4 regions of the Cryobacterium sp. TMT2-15-1 genome follow, and region 4 is predicted to be linked to each of the others. Evidence: predicted binding sites of a transcription regulator. Region 4 holds the regulator's gene; each other region holds the start of a gene.
What was found. Region 4 encodes LexA, which represses DNA repair genes until DNA is damaged. Its sites were predicted from a motif close to TCGAACANNTGTTCGA; they were not measured.
Positions count from the first base shown of each region.

Region 1 (3,548 bases), on a different contig from region 4:
CCGCGTCCCGGCTCGTCACGACCACCCTGGTGCTACTGCTTGCGAGTGTGCAGGGCGCCAACCCGTGGACGGGAGCGTCACCCGGCTACGCGGAGTTCGCGAACATGTGGGACGCCCGGTGGTACAACATCGTCGCCGTCGGGGGCTACCCGTCGACACTGCCGCTCACCGCCGGCGGGGACATCGCGGAGAACGCCTGGGCCTTCATGCCCGGTTACCCGGTGGTCGTGCGCCTGCTGATGCTGCTCAGCGGACAGCCGTGGGCACCCGTGGCCGTATTCGTGTCCCTGGCCGCCAGCCTCGGCGCCGCCCTGCTGTTCTACCGGCTGATGCGCAGAATACAGGACTCCGGGACGGCGTTGTTCGCGGTGGTGCTGTTCTGTGTGGCCCCGCTGTCGCCCGTGCTGCAGTTCGGTTATGCCGAGTCGCTGTACCTCTTCCTGCTCACGTTGGCACTTCTCCTGCTGCTCGAGCGGCGGTATGCGCTGCTGTTCCCGGTGATCGCCGTGATGGCGCTGACCCGGCCCAGCGGCCTGGCCTTCGCGCTCGCCCTGGGGCTGCACGTTGTGCACCGCTGGCTTGCCCGGACACACGACCCGTTTTCGGTGCGCGAACGGTTGCTGGCGTCATCCGTTGCCGTGTTCAGCGGCATCTCCGGCCTGGTTTGGCCGGCCATCGCCTGGATCGCCACGGGGTCGATCACGGCCTACACCGACACCGAGCTGGCCTGGCGGTCGGCCTACATCGGTTATCAGGAGCTCGTTCCGTTCACCGCCTGGTTCCAGGGCGGTGTCTGGTGGCTCGGGATGCCGCTGGGCCTCGTCGTTGTCTCGGGGCTCATCCTGGCGTTCGGCCTGACCCTGTTGCTGCCGGCGGTGCGCCGACTGGGCGCGGACCTGCGGTTCTGGCTGGCCAGCTACGGCCTCTACCTGCTGGCGGTGTTTTTCCCGCAGTCGAGCACCTTCCGCCTGCTGATGCCGATGTTTCCGTTGTTGGGTGCCGTGGCTCAGCCGCGGAGCGCGGTTTACCGGGTGGGCATCGTGCTGCTGTTCATCGCCGGCCAGTGGGGCTGGCTCCTGCTGTGCTGGGGGGTCGACGGAGCGGACTGGACACCTCCCTAATTACAGTCTCAGCCCGTAATGGCAGATAATAGAAGTTCAGACGAATGAATGGAAGGGGAGTTCATGGCGGCCATGAAGCCAAGGACCGGAGACGGGCCAATGGAGGCTGTAAAAGAGGGGCGCCTCATCATCGTGCGTGTTCCGCTCGAAGGTGGAGGCCGACTTGTCGTCTCTGTGAACGACGCTGAAGCCAAAGAGCTTCACGACGCCCTCGCCGGTGTAGTCCAGCCGACCGTATAGTTCCAGGATCGGCCGCGCAGCTCAGGCTGTGCGGCCGATCTTTTTTCGGACTCAAGCGGATGAGTTTCCCGTGGACAGCCGTCGCACCTCCGCCCCCCTGTCACCGAATTGATTAGAACAGGCAGACGAAACTCAACCGATATTCTGCCACAGCCATTGACTCCAACTTAGAACGTGCCTACGATATAAAGCATGGCTGGGGCCCCCACTCCGTACCACCCCACCGCCTTACCGCAGGCGGTGCTCTCGCTCGTGCGGCAGTTGCAGCAGGTGCGTGACGTGGCCGCGGCCGTGCTGGATTCGGTGTCTTTTTCGCTCTTGGGTGAGGCGGACGCGATGATGGTGCTGGGCATGGTCGAAGACCTCGGCCGTCGGGTCGATGCGGCCAGGGTTGCTTCTGCCGCTGATATTTCGGTGCGGTGCCGCCGTATCCTGGGTCAGGAGTCCCTGGCGTATAAGAACGGGGCGAGTAGCGGCATCGGCCTGATCATCCGGCTGAGCCGCGTCTCGTCGCGTGAGGCGAACCGGCGGGTGCGTCTGGGTGAGAACGTGACCGCGCGCCGGGCGGGCACCAGCATGTTGGCGCCCTACTACCCGGCCGTGGCCGGCGCCCTCACCGCCGGGGACCTCGGCGTGGACGCGGCCGAGTACATCGTCACGGCCCTCGACCAGGTCGCGGCCCGCGTCGCGCCCGACGACCTCGGCACCGCCGAACGTGCCCTGGTGGCCAGTGCGACCGGCGCCCTCACTGAGGAAACCCGCGGGCTGCCCGGGGAGGGGTTCGCGTTTCCCGCGGACCTGGTGCGGGGTATGGCGGGGCAGTGGCAGGCCCGCCTCGATCCCGACGGCACCGCCCCGAACGAGCCCGTCGCCGAGGCCCGCAGCACTGTGGGGTTCGGGCTCTTCCGTGACGGTCTCTACCCGCTCCGCGGCGGCGTCACCGCGGAACTCCGCGGCATCATGAACGCCCTCTTCGACACGTATCTCTCCGCGCACGCGGCGCCCGCATTCCCCACGGCCGAAGAACAAGCGCGCATGGCTTCAGGCCAGCTGATCCCGGGGGCGGAGGCGGTGGCCCTCAGCGACGACCGTGACGGTGGTCAGAAACGCGCCGACATCCTCCGCGGTGTGTTCGAAGCCGCCACCCGCGACGCGGGGACCCCGACCATGGGCGGCGCCGCCCCCACCGTGATGATCCACGTCAACCAGGCCGACCTGGCCGCCGACCAGGGGGTGGGCTGGATCGACGGCGTCGAAGCGCCCATCTCGCTGGTCAGTGTGAAGCAGGCGCTCTGCGCCGGCGGATTCCAGGAGATCCTGTTCGGCGAGAACAACGAGGTCCTTGCCCTCAGTACCGAGAACCGTTTCTTCAACCGGGCCCAACGCCGCGCCCTCGCCGCCCGCGACGGCGGCTGCACCATCCCCGGCTGCACCATCCCGGCGGCGTGGTGCGAGGTGCACCACGTCACCCCCTGGTACCGCGGCGGAAAAACCACGATCGACAACGGGGTCCTGCTGTGCTGGTACCACCACCACACTATTGACACCTCCGGCTGGCAGATCCGCATGGTGCGCGGCAAACCTGAAGTCAGGGCACCGTACTGCTACGACCCCACCCGCACCTGGCGGCCCGCCGGGGAGCACCGGGCCGGGGCTCCGGCAGGGCCTGGATCTCGGCCTGGATCGCGGCCCGGATCTCGACAAGCCCGACCAACGTCAGGGTGAGTTCCCGGGATCGGGTCACCGGTCTTGGCAGGCGCGACCGACGTCAGCTTGAGCCCCCGGCCGCGAGCGACCTGAGCCCGGTGGTCGAGGCCGTCGAAACCAGGCGGGCCATCTTCCGAACCCGACCGGCTCGACCACCGGAGGGTGTGCTCGACCGTCTAGGCGCGGAGTTTGGTGATCTGCAGCAGGCCGTCGCCCACAGGGGAGAGGGCACTGATGACTGCGGTGGACGAGGCGATGACGGTCAAGAGGGTGCGGAAGCCGGTCGCCACATCATCGCGCTGGGCCGGGTTGGCCACGCGGCCGCGCCAGAGCGCGTGGGCCACGAGCACGGTTCCGCCCGGGCGGGCCAGGCGCAGGGCATGCTCGACGTACTCGATCACGCACTGCGGATCGGCGTCGACGAACACAATGTCGTAGGAGTTCTCGTTCATGCGCGGCAGCACATCCGCTGCCCGGCCC
Region 1 is NZ_SOGD01000022.1:133,998-137,545, forward strand. It holds gene E3O62_RS05380 (hypothetical protein) at 1-1,121, shown strand, start outside; gene E3O62_RS05385 (DUF3117 domain-containing protein) at 1,185-1,361, shown strand; gene E3O62_RS05390 (HNH endonuclease signature motif containing protein) at 1,554-3,086, shown strand; gene E3O62_RS05395 (O-methyltransferase) at 3,245-3,548, opposite strand, start outside.
Region 1: E3O62_RS05390 (HNH endonuclease signature motif containing protein) is a predicted target of LexA. The motif match lies at 1,530-1,545, and genes of this name have one in related genera.

Region 2 (3,548 bases), on a different contig from region 4:
ATCACGATCGCGCGATCGTGGAGGGAATCCTGCGGCTGGCCGATTCCCTGAACCTGGATGTCGTCGCCGAGGGCATCGAGACGACGAGCCAGCGGGACCTGCTGCAGAAAATGGGGTGCCGCTACGGCCAGGGCTACCTCTTCTCGAAGCCCGCCCCAACCGCGTCCCCCGCCCTCCTCCTCGCCCCCTGACGCGCCCCTGCCCGTGACGCTGGTCGAGCCCAAGAGCTACAGCGCTGCCCGCTTGCTCGGCAGTGCCACCAGCGTCTGCTCCGGATCTACCTCGACCGGTGGCCTAAGCCAGTACTGCGTTCCGGTGCGGCTGATCGTCCAGTGCTGGTTGTGCAGCAGCAGGTGGTGGGGATGGCAGAGGAGTACCCCGTCGGCAAGGTCCGTACATCCGTTGTTTTTGAGCCACTCGTTGACGTGATGGGCCTCAGTCCACGCCGGTGGCCGGTCGCAGTCGATCCAGAGGCATCCGCCGTCACGAACCCCCATTGCGACCCGCTGTGCCTCGGTGAAGAGCCGTTCGTCACGGCCGACATCGATGATCTGGCCGTCCGCGTCGAACTTGATGCCGCGGGTGCCGGTGTCGCAGAGGAGTCGGTCGATGGTCTCCTGCGAGATGGGGACCGGGTTGCCCTCGATCTGCCCGTGAGCGGCCCCTTCGGCGGGTTCGACGGGCCCAGATTCGCCCGTTTCAGTCTGGACGGTCGTCGGCGCCGGCCCGGTCTGGCCCTGCTGCCCGGTCTGACCGGTCTGACCGGCCTGGCCACCTTTCAATGCCTTCTCGGTCACGATCACGCGCACCGAGGGGCGGCGGCCGCCGAAGACCCGGCCCGGGTCGGCCTCGCCGGCGATCTTGAGCAGCTGCACGAGGGAGTCCGCGGCGATCTGTTCGGTCGTGCGGGGGTCGCCTTGCATCTACTTTGCCCAGGCTGCGCGGTCCGGGTCCACGAACCGTACCCCGCCGCGGCGGGGGCTGGTGATGGAGTCGAAGGTGGAGAGCACGAACTCGCCGTCTTCGGGGGCAAACAGCCCGCTGAGTCGTACGTTGCCGTTGCCCAGCCGGTAGACCCGCAGGTAGCGGTCGTCGTGGGACTGCTTCTCGCGGGCGGCAATGCCGGCCTCATCGAGCCGGTCGCGCATCCGTCTCGCCTGCTTGAACACCTGATCGGCATTCAGCGACGACACCTCCGCCAGGAGCGCTTCCAGCGCCACCGCGAGCTTCTCGGCGGTGACCGAGGTATCGATTTGGCCGAGCCCCGCGCGAATCGACTCGGCCGCGTCGACGGAGAGGGTGCCGGCGGTGACGGCCCGGGCGATCGGCGCCTGCCACGGCACCTTCGCGGCGAGCTGGGCGAGCTGGGCGACCTCGGCGGCATCGGTGTGGGGCGAGGAGAGCGCCGCCTCGACGAGCCTGTCGGCCGCCTCGGCATCGGCTATCATCGTGCCGACCGCGACCAGCTTGTACGCGTCGCCCTTCGACGAGCCGGTCGAGTTCTGGATCAGGGCCTCCGGGGAGAGGTACCCCTGCTGCGCCGCCAAACCCGAGTGCCCGAGCTCCGGTCGGGAACGTTCGGCGATGGTCGCCGCCATCCAGGCGGCATAGGTATCGACGAGACGGCGGATCGAAGCGATTCGCTTCTGACCGGCCAACACCTCGGCATCAGGAAGGGCCGAGAAGTCAGCGCATGACGAGCCCAGCAGGGCCACGGCATCGGCCGCCTGCCTGAGGTCATCCGCGAGGTTGGACATGTTAAAAGAATACCTCAACTCGCACCCAGTGTCGAGAGTTACTCACATAATTATAGAGAATAATCGAACTTATCTCTGAGCAACTTCGGCCGCTCCGAAGCCGTGCAAGGTCGCCGGTTGCCTCAATGGAGACCCCGGCTATAGTGGAGGGCACAACCTCGGAGTATGCGCCGATGAGTCCAGAGAATGCGGCCGAGAACGAGAACGGCACCGGGCCTGAGCCCCCGACGTCGGGCCGGCCGGCCGCCGGTCGCCGGGCCTGGATCGGGCTGGCCGTCCTCGGAGCCGCACTCCTCGTGATCCTCGTGGTGGCAGTGGTCTGGCGGGACGGCGAAGGTTTCCCGGGCGCAGGCGAGACCACCGGATCCGGCACCGTGACGCCCGCCCCGACCAACCCACCCACCGCTACAGGTTCTCCGACCACCACCACGCCCCCGGCAACCCTCAAGCCGACGCAATCCGAACCCGGGCAGACCGCGGCGCCGGGCGTTCCACGTCCGACCGCGTGAACGTAGCTCTACAGCCCGACCATGGTCGAGGCGCTCGGCGACCTGACCCTGAAGCCCTTCTGGAGCCGGGACCCGGATGCCGGCGTGTCCCACGGCACCGACGACGCCGAGCTGCGCGTCCAGATCGACACTCTCGACCACCTGACCTGCGTCTGGGCGAGCCCGTACGGGGGATCCGACACCGGGATCATCACCACCGTGGTCTGGGTGACCCGGGGAGAGAGCGCCGCGGTGGAGGCCCGGCTCGTCGCAAACGGACTGGAGTGCTTCACCCAGTCGGAGGGCCGCCGCTGCGTCATCCAGACGAACACGGCAGACGGCGCTTTCGGTGAGTCCCACTTTCTGAGGGGCGGCATCTGGCTCGCCACGAAGTACACGAATGCCGGCCCGCTGGGATACACACAGAACATCATCGACAACCTTTGGATGGGTGTCTAGACCGTCTCAAGCAGGCCGAGACCGCCCCGGGCATCGCCCAGCAGCGGCCGCATTCCGCCTGCCGCTCCGCGGGCAGCAACCGTGTCGATGCCGTGTCGACACCGGTCGATACCGTGTCGATGTCGGGTCGAAGCCCCGCCCCGTTAGGATCACTGAACAGAGGCATTTTTTTGAACCGTGTCCCCCCTCATTGTGGGTCTGGCCGGATTCCGTGCCCCCGAGATAGCGTTATCCGTTACTTACTTACCGAGCCTGTTCGAGAGGATCGCGTGGCCAGCCTCACCGAAATCTTGATCCTGCACGGTCTGCTGCCGATCGAGGAGCTCGACCACCTGATGGCCGGCGACCCCGCCGATGAGAGCGCCGTCCGCGCCCTCGTCGCCAAGGGCGTCATCACCGAGGTACAGTTCGCCAAGGCTCGGGCCCAGCAGGCCAACCTGCCCTTCGTCGAGCTGATCGACTACCCGGTCGATCGCCTCGCCGTGGCTCTCGTTCCGGTGGCCGTCTGCAAACGCCACGAAGTGCTCCCGATCGCCGTCGACGACGGCCGCCTCATCCTCGCCATGGTCGACCCCGGCAACGTCTTCGCCGTCGATGACGTGCGCGAAGCATCACGGATGCGCGTCACCCAGGTTGTCGCCGAACGTAGCGACCTCCTCGCGGCTATCACCCGCTACCACCGGGCCGACGACGAGCTCAGCGACCTCACCTCCACACTCGAGGAAGAGAACGCCGCCACCGAGAGCTCCTCGTTCGGAGTCTCGGACTCCATCGACGACGATGCCCCGATCGTGCGGTTCGTGAACCTGTTGGTCAGCCAGGCCATCCAGGACCTGGCCTCGGA
Region 2 is NZ_SOGD01000029.1:75,987-79,534, forward strand. It holds gene E3O62_RS06700 (bifunctional diguanylate cyclase/phosphodiesterase) at 1-191, shown strand, start outside; gene E3O62_RS17520 (DUF222 domain-containing protein) at 228-923, opposite strand; gene E3O62_RS17525 (DUF222 domain-containing protein) at 924-1,757, opposite strand; gene E3O62_RS06715 (hypothetical protein) at 1,931-2,266, shown strand; gene E3O62_RS06720 (hypothetical protein) at 2,288-2,704, shown strand; gene E3O62_RS06725 (GspE/PulE family protein) at 2,974-3,548, shown strand, end outside.
Region 2: E3O62_RS17525 (DUF222 domain-containing protein) is a predicted target of LexA. The motif match lies at 1,821-1,836, and genes of this name have one in related genera.

Region 3 (3,548 bases), on a different contig from region 4:
CCGATTCAGAAGTTACGGCACCCGGTGGACCAGAGCAATTCCGGTGGCGGTCCTGGGGCCGCCGAGCTTTCGGTGGTCGAGCCTGTCGAGAACGCGGTCATTCCTCGTCCGCAGTGACGGTCTTCCGTTCGACCGCGTCGGTCATCCGGGGGCGGGACTTGGTCACGTTCCGCCATTTGCGGGCCCCGGTCTCCAGCCAGGGTGGTGCCATGATCTGCACGGCGCCGCGGAGCATCCGGATCACCCAGCCGGAGGCGGCGAGGTAGCGGTGGTGCCACCAGCAGAGACAGACGCCGTTGTCGGTGTGCGTCGGTCCGCCCTCGGAGTGCGGGATCGCGTGGTGGATCTCGGTCATCCCGGCCGGGGTTTTGCAGCCGGGGATGATGCAGGTGCCGTCGCGGAGTTGGATCGTCCGGCGTTGCGCGGCGGTGAAGCACCGTTCGGGTGAGCCGAGGGCGATGATGCGTCCCTCGTCGGTGATGACGACTTTCTGTTGTCCGCCGTTGCTGATCAGGTCTGTGACGGCGCTGATCGAGATCGGGGTGTCGACGCCGTCGATCCAGCCGACGCCGCGGCCCTGACTGAAGTCTGCGTTCAGGTCCTGTTCCCGCACACTGACCAGGACCGTGGCCGGGGCGCCGCCGATGGTCGGGGCCTCCCCGGCCCGGGAGGCAACGTCGAGGATCACGGCGAGCACGTCGTGGCGCCGCTGGTCGGGCGTACGGTCGTCGCGTTCGAGCGGCGCCTGCTCCCGCTCGGCGTCGGCTTCTTCCGCGGTGTGGAAGGCGACCGGGGCGCTCTTCGGCGACAGGTACGCGTCGAAGAGGCGGCGTAGCCTGCCCGCGATCTCGGGCATCAACGCCCCCGAGACCGGCACGATGCCGTCGCGTTCGCGGCCGAGCCGGATCCCGCGCACCATCAGGGCGTGGTCGTCGGGCCGGGACCCGTCGGGCGCGAGCACGGCCCTCCAGACCGCACCCTGCAACCGGATCTCATCCGCCGACGCCGGCACCGGGGTTTCAGAGCTGGTGCCGGTGGCCGAGGCGACCAGCTCGCTCTCCGCGGCCTGCACCGATTCCAGGTCGGTGCACCGCAGCGTCGGCGTCAACGCGGTGAGGATCGCGTCGGCCGTGTCGACGCCGATCGCCCCGGTGGCCAGGCCGATGGCCGTGGCGGGGAAGGTGGGCGGCAGCGCTTCGCCACCCAGGGAGCGGCCGGTGCGCAGCTGCGTGCCCAACCGCATCCGTCGCCCCGCGGCCGGCCCGGAGACGAGCGTCAGGCGCTCGAGTAGTTCTCCGGCGGTGCGGCAGCCCCGCTTCGCCGAGAGCTGCCCGGTGCCGAGCTCGGGCCGGCACCGGTCCGTGACCTCGCCCGCGGCCGCCACCCGCAACGAGTCGACCTGCCGGCCGAGGACCTCGACCGCCGTGGTCACCTGCAGGAGGCCGTCGTCGTCGAAGCCGCGCACCGCCGAGCACCGCAGGAACTCCCCGAGTTCCGCCGCGAAATCGTGCACCAGTGTGACCGCCCGCGCCGCGCCGGACGGGCCGGGCGCGGCATCCGGTGCGAGGGTTTTGGTGAAGTTGTTCACAAGACCGAGTTTATCAGGAATCAGACACAGAGATGAGACTATATCAGGTTGTGGAGAAGTAGAATTCGAAAGTATATACCACCAAATCCGACCTGTTCGGCGCTTCCAGAGTCGCGGGCGCCCGAGATGAGTGAGTCCTAACCTCTCCGCAATGATCACCGAACTGGCCCGGGATACCCCGTCCTGGGGCGAGATCATGCGGCTAATCGACACCACCCCGGTGCCCTGCGGCAAGTCCCTGCCCACGCCATGCTCCGCCATGACCGACACCTGATCCAGCAGGGCCAAGTCATCATCGGCGATAAAGGGTTCGCCGGCCGCGAGTTCGAGGGGTTCACCACCAACGAACTCGGCGCGCACCTGATCCGACCCGACCGCAAGGACGAGAAGAAACGCTTCGGCAAACTCGGCGGAATGCGCCAGTGGGTCGAGTTGGACTTCGACACCCGCAAAGGCCAACTCGCCCTAGAAGTCCACGGCGCACGCACCATCCCGGGCCTTTACTCCCGCGTCGCCGGCCGACCAATCGCCCACGCAGACAGAAACTGGCACACCTGGCTCCTCGGAAGCCCCAACAAACGACCCCTCATCGCCTACGACCATTGAGACTCACTCAGTCCCTGAGGTTAGTCAAGTGCTTCTCGCAGCCGCACACGTCGCACTGGAACCAGATCTCTTCATCGGCCAGGGTGTCGGTTGTGACGGCCCGAGTTCGCATGTGTCCGGCGCACGCGCGCTGGCGGCATTCGGGATTGAAGTCCATCTATGGAGCGCTCTCTTTCGTGGGGACGACAGGCCCTCATTGACCGTGACGGCGACATTACTCCGATTTGGTTGCCGCGACCAGAACCGAGATGACGGAGGCGCTGCCGATCCGGACACGAAATGACCGGCCCGCGCGGGGCATCCGGTCCTGCGTGTTCCATGATAATTTCGCCTGACCATGTCAGACCTGCCTGCCGCATCCGCCGAATCCTCCCGGCCTGCCGAGCCGCCCGGGCCCCAGCGACCGCTCTCGCGGGTCGAGGTTGCCGACATCGCGGTTCGCCTGTTCCAGGAGCACGGTTATGAGGCCACGAGCACCGTGGACATCGCCGAGGCGGCCGGGGTCTCGCGCAGCACCTTCTTCCGGCAGTTCCGGTCCAAGGACGACGTGATCTTCGCCGACCACGACGAGCTGGTCGCCCGCATCGACGAGCACTTCGCTGCGACGCATTCGGATCCCTGGCTGGCCGTGTGCGAGGCCGCCGCCATGGTCTTCGAGCGGTTCCGCGAGCGTCTGGAGATCGTGCGCATCCGGGACCGGGTCCTGCGGGAGACCCCCGTGCTCCGGGACCGGGAGACCATCATGGCGATCCGGTATGAACGGATGTTCGCCAGCTACCTGCGCAGCACCGTGCCGGGTGTGCCGCCCCTGACTGCCATCCGCTTCGCGGCCGCCGTGACGGCCACCCACAACTTCGTGCTGCGGCGCTTGATCCGGGCGACGGACAGCGTCGGCCCGTATTCGCTGGCCGCCGAACTCACCGAGGTGCGACGGCTATTCCATCTGGATGCCGCGGCGCCAGGTCCCGAGGCGCGACCCGCGGGCGACGTGGTCGTCGCCGTATTCCCGGCCGCCACGGATCCCACCGAACTGGCCCGCGCCATCGAGGAGCGGCTGCGCGCCCAGACGCACTCCTGCTGAGACTCAGTATCACTTGACCTGGGACTGAGTGTCAGATAGAACTTGTACCTGGGCATTTTTCTGACCGGCGCACGAGGGAATTCATTCCCTGGTGCCGGACGACATCAGCCGATCAGGCCTGCCCGACTTCGCTGTCCTCCACGAAAGGGAAACCGTGCCCGACTACGACGTATCCAGGCCCCTCGACACCGATTACTACGGCGTATTCGCCGACGTACCTGAAGCTGACCGGGCCTTCTGGGACCGCGCCCGCAATTTCGCCACCGAGTCGCT
Region 3 is NZ_SOGD01000029.1:38,068-41,615, forward strand. It holds gene E3O62_RS06545 (HNH endonuclease signature motif containing protein) at 98-1,588, opposite strand; partial or broken gene E3O62_RS06550 (IS982 family transposase) at 1,725-2,194, shown strand; gene E3O62_RS06555 (TetR/AcrR family transcriptional regulator) at 2,532-3,275, shown strand; gene E3O62_RS06560 (acyl-CoA dehydrogenase family protein) at 3,430-3,548, shown strand, end outside.
Region 3: E3O62_RS06545 (HNH endonuclease signature motif containing protein) is a predicted target of LexA. The motif match lies at 1,654-1,669, and genes of this name have one in related genera.

Region 4 (3,548 bases):
TGAGCGCGGACAGGTGGTAGGGCAGACGAACCAGGCGGAGGGCATCCGTCACGGCGGGATCGGCGGCCAGATAGCCGACGCGCACACCCGCGAAGGCGAACGCCTTGCTCATGGTGCGGGACACCAGCAGGCGCTCCCGGCCGGGCAGCAGGCTCAGGGCGGTCGGCGCGTCATCCGTCCCGAACTCGGCGTATGCCTCGTCGACGACGACGATGCCGTCGGTCGCGTCGTAGACGGCCGCGATCGTCTCCAGGGACAGGGGCGTGCCGGTGGGGTTGTTCGGCGAGCAGAGGAAGACGAGGTCAGGGGCAACCCGGTCGACCCACTCCACCGCCGTTGCCGGGGAGAGTTCGAACTCGGCGTCACGACCGCCCGCGATCCAGCGGGTACCGGTGCCGGAGGCGAGCAAAGGGTACATGGAGTAGGTCGGTGCGAAGCCGAGAACGGACCGACCCGGGCCGCCGAAGGCCTGCAGCACTTGCTGAAGAACCTCGTTGGATCCGTTGGCGGCCCAGATGTTCTTTCGAGTGAGGCCGTGACCGAGATAACGGGCGAGGGAATCCCGCAGCTCGGTGAACTCCCGATCGGGGTATCGGTTCACGGTCGTGACCGCCACGGCCAACGCCGCCACGATGTCCTGCGCCACCTCAGCCGGGATGCCGTGGGTGTTCTCATTCACGTTGAGAGCCACCGGCACGTGCAACTGCGGCGCCCCGTAGGGGGTGAGTCCGCGCAGATTATCGCGAAGGGGCAGATCGTTGAGACTGGTCACTCCCCCCATGTTACCGGGGTGAGACCGGCGGGGACTCGTTGCGGGTAGTTCACAGGTCGTTCGGAAGCGCCAGCCGCTGACCGGGCTGCACGCTGTCGGACGGCAGCTGGTTGAGGCTCACAATCTCGGCGATCACCTCGCGCGGATCGGCCGTGGGCGCAATTGTCTCGGCAAGTTGCCAGAGCGACTGCCCCGACTTGATGGTGACGTAGTCGAAGGCCGTGGCCACGCGACCGACGGTCGAGTTCTCGGCGGCGGCAATGCCTCCGTTGAGGGCGACGGCCAGAGCCACGGCCACGAGCGGAAAGGCAGCCAGGCACGTGAAAACGACGCGACCGCGCCGGGTGAGTCGGAGCCGGGTGCGTCCGGTCGTGATGGGGACGCCTCGTTCAAGTGCAGTGCTCATGTCATACCTCCTGTGAGAAGCTACATCCGACTCTCGGCCGGGAGAGCCGGATACGAACTTATGTTCCGAATGTATATTCGATTATTCGAACAATCAAGCTTTTTTCGGTAGTTTCTGAAATATTCATCCCGACCCACTCGAATACATGTTTGTTTAATGGCCTCAACGCGGATACAGTTTCGATTGTTGATTGACACTCAATCAGGCACCCCCGACATTCGCGTGAATCGGCGGCATTCGATGCGTGCCGCCAGCGCATCAATCACAACGAGGAGCGACGAACGTGGCACAGAACACCAGCGGTCCCCGCGACAAGGGCGGCACCAGACGGCGCAAGAGCCTCAGCGAGAAGCAGCTCGCCATCCTTGACGTCATCCAACGCTCGGTCAGCCAACGCGGCTATCCGCCGAGCATGCGGGAGATCGGCGACGCCGTCGGCCTGTCGTCACTGTCGAGCGTCACCCACCAGCTCAACCAGTTGGAACTGAGCGGTTACCTCCGCCGTGACCCGAACCGCCCCCGAGCGCTGGAGGTGCTCATCGAGATTCCGCAGTCGCCCGAAGACACGACGGCCGGAGCCTCGGAAAGTTTCCACACCGGAGTGCAGGTCGGCGACGCCGCCATGGTTCCGCTCGTCGGTCGCATCGCCGCCGGCATCCCGATCACCGCCGAACAGCAGATCGACGAGATTTTCCCGCTGCCCCGCCAGCTGGTGGGGAAGGGCGACCTGTTTATGCTCAAGGTGTCGGGCGAATCGATGATCGACGCCGCCATCATGGACGGCGACTGGGTCGTCGTGCGGCAGCAGAAGACCGCCGAAAACGGTGAAATCGTTGCTGCCATGCTCGACAACGAGGCAACCGTCAAGGTCTTCCGCCAGCGCGACGGGCACACCTGGCTACTGCCCCGCAACACCAACTTCGAACCCATCGTCGGCGATCACGCCGAGATTCTGGGGAAGGTTGTGGCCGTGCTGCGGTCGGTTTAGGGCAACAGCACTGAAGTTCATTAGCACTTCAGGCCGACTCTTGATCTCGCCGGTTTCGACCAACGTCGTGGTGACGCGCGTGTGTTGAGTCACCATGGTTGTTTCGGTCGGGCCTTATGGGCCGGGTCTTGTGGGCCGGGTCTTGTGGGCCGGGCACGAACACTGGTTTTGGTGTCGTGCCCGGCTTTTGTGTGGGTGGAGGCAGGGTCAGGCGGAAACGGAGGAGGTCAGGCGGGCGCGGAGGATGCGGGTCGCAGCGAGCATGTTGTGCAGGGACTGGACGGTTTCGGCGTAGCCGCGGGTTTTGAGGCCGCAGTCGGGGTTCACCCAGAGCCGGATGGCCGGGATGGCCGCCGCGGCGCGCTCGAGCAGGTCGGTGAGTTCGGCCACGCTCGGCACACGCGGCGAGTGGATGTCCCACACTCCCGGGCCGATACCGTGGTCGAAGCCCTGGGACCGGATATCGCCCACCACCTCCATGCGAGAGCGTGCCGCCTCGATGCTGGTCACATCCGCGTCCAGGTTGCGGATCGCGTCGATGACCACCCCGAACTCCGAGTAGCAGAGGTGGGTGTGGATCTGGGTGGCCGCGGCCGCACCGGCCGTCGCCAGGCGGAAGGACCCCACCGACCAGTCGAGGTATTCCGCCTGGTCCTTCTGCTTCAGCGGCAGCAGCTCCCGCAGCGCGGGCTCGTCGACCTGGACGATCTGAATGCCGGCCGTCTCCAGGTCGGCGATCTCGTCCCGCAGGGCCAGGGCCACCTGCCTGGCCGTCTCGCCGAGCGGCTGGTCGTCGCGCACGAACGACCACGCGAGGATCGTGACCGGACCGGTGAGCATCCCCTTGACGGGCTTGGGCGTCAGACCCTGCGTGAACGCTGACCACTCGACCGTGATGGGCCGCGGTCGGGACACGTCACCCCAGAGGATCGACGGGCGCACGCACCGGCTGCCGTAGGACTGCACCCAACCGTTCTCGGTGACCGCGAATCCGTCAAGGTTCTCGGCGAAGTACTGCACCATGTCGTTGCGTTCCGGCTCCCCGTGCACGATCACGTCGAGGCCGATGTCCTCCTGCAGCGCGACGACGCGACGGATTTCGGCGCGCATCAGGTCCCGGTAGTCCGCGGTGCTCAGCACCCCCCGTACCAGCTGCGCTCTGGCCCGACGGATGTCCCCGGTCTGCGGGAAGGATCCGATCGTGGTTGTCGGCAGGAACGGCAGCCCGAGGGCAATCTCCTGGGCTGCCACTCGGGCTGCGTAGGCGTCCCGGGTGAAGTCGCCCGAAGTGAGCGCGTCGGCGCGAACCCGAACGGCGCCATCGCGGACTCCGGGAGCCACCCTCCGCGCGTCGAGGGCCGCGGACGCCGCAGAGAGGTCGG
Region 4 is NZ_SOGD01000034.1:31,553-35,100, forward strand. It holds gene E3O62_RS09455 (histidinol-phosphate transaminase) at 1-781, opposite strand, end outside; gene E3O62_RS09460 (LysM peptidoglycan-binding domain-containing protein) at 822-1,178, opposite strand; gene lexA (transcriptional repressor LexA) at 1,462-2,166, shown strand; gene metE (5-methyltetrahydropteroyltriglutamate--homocysteine S-methyltransferase) at 2,374-3,548, opposite strand, start outside.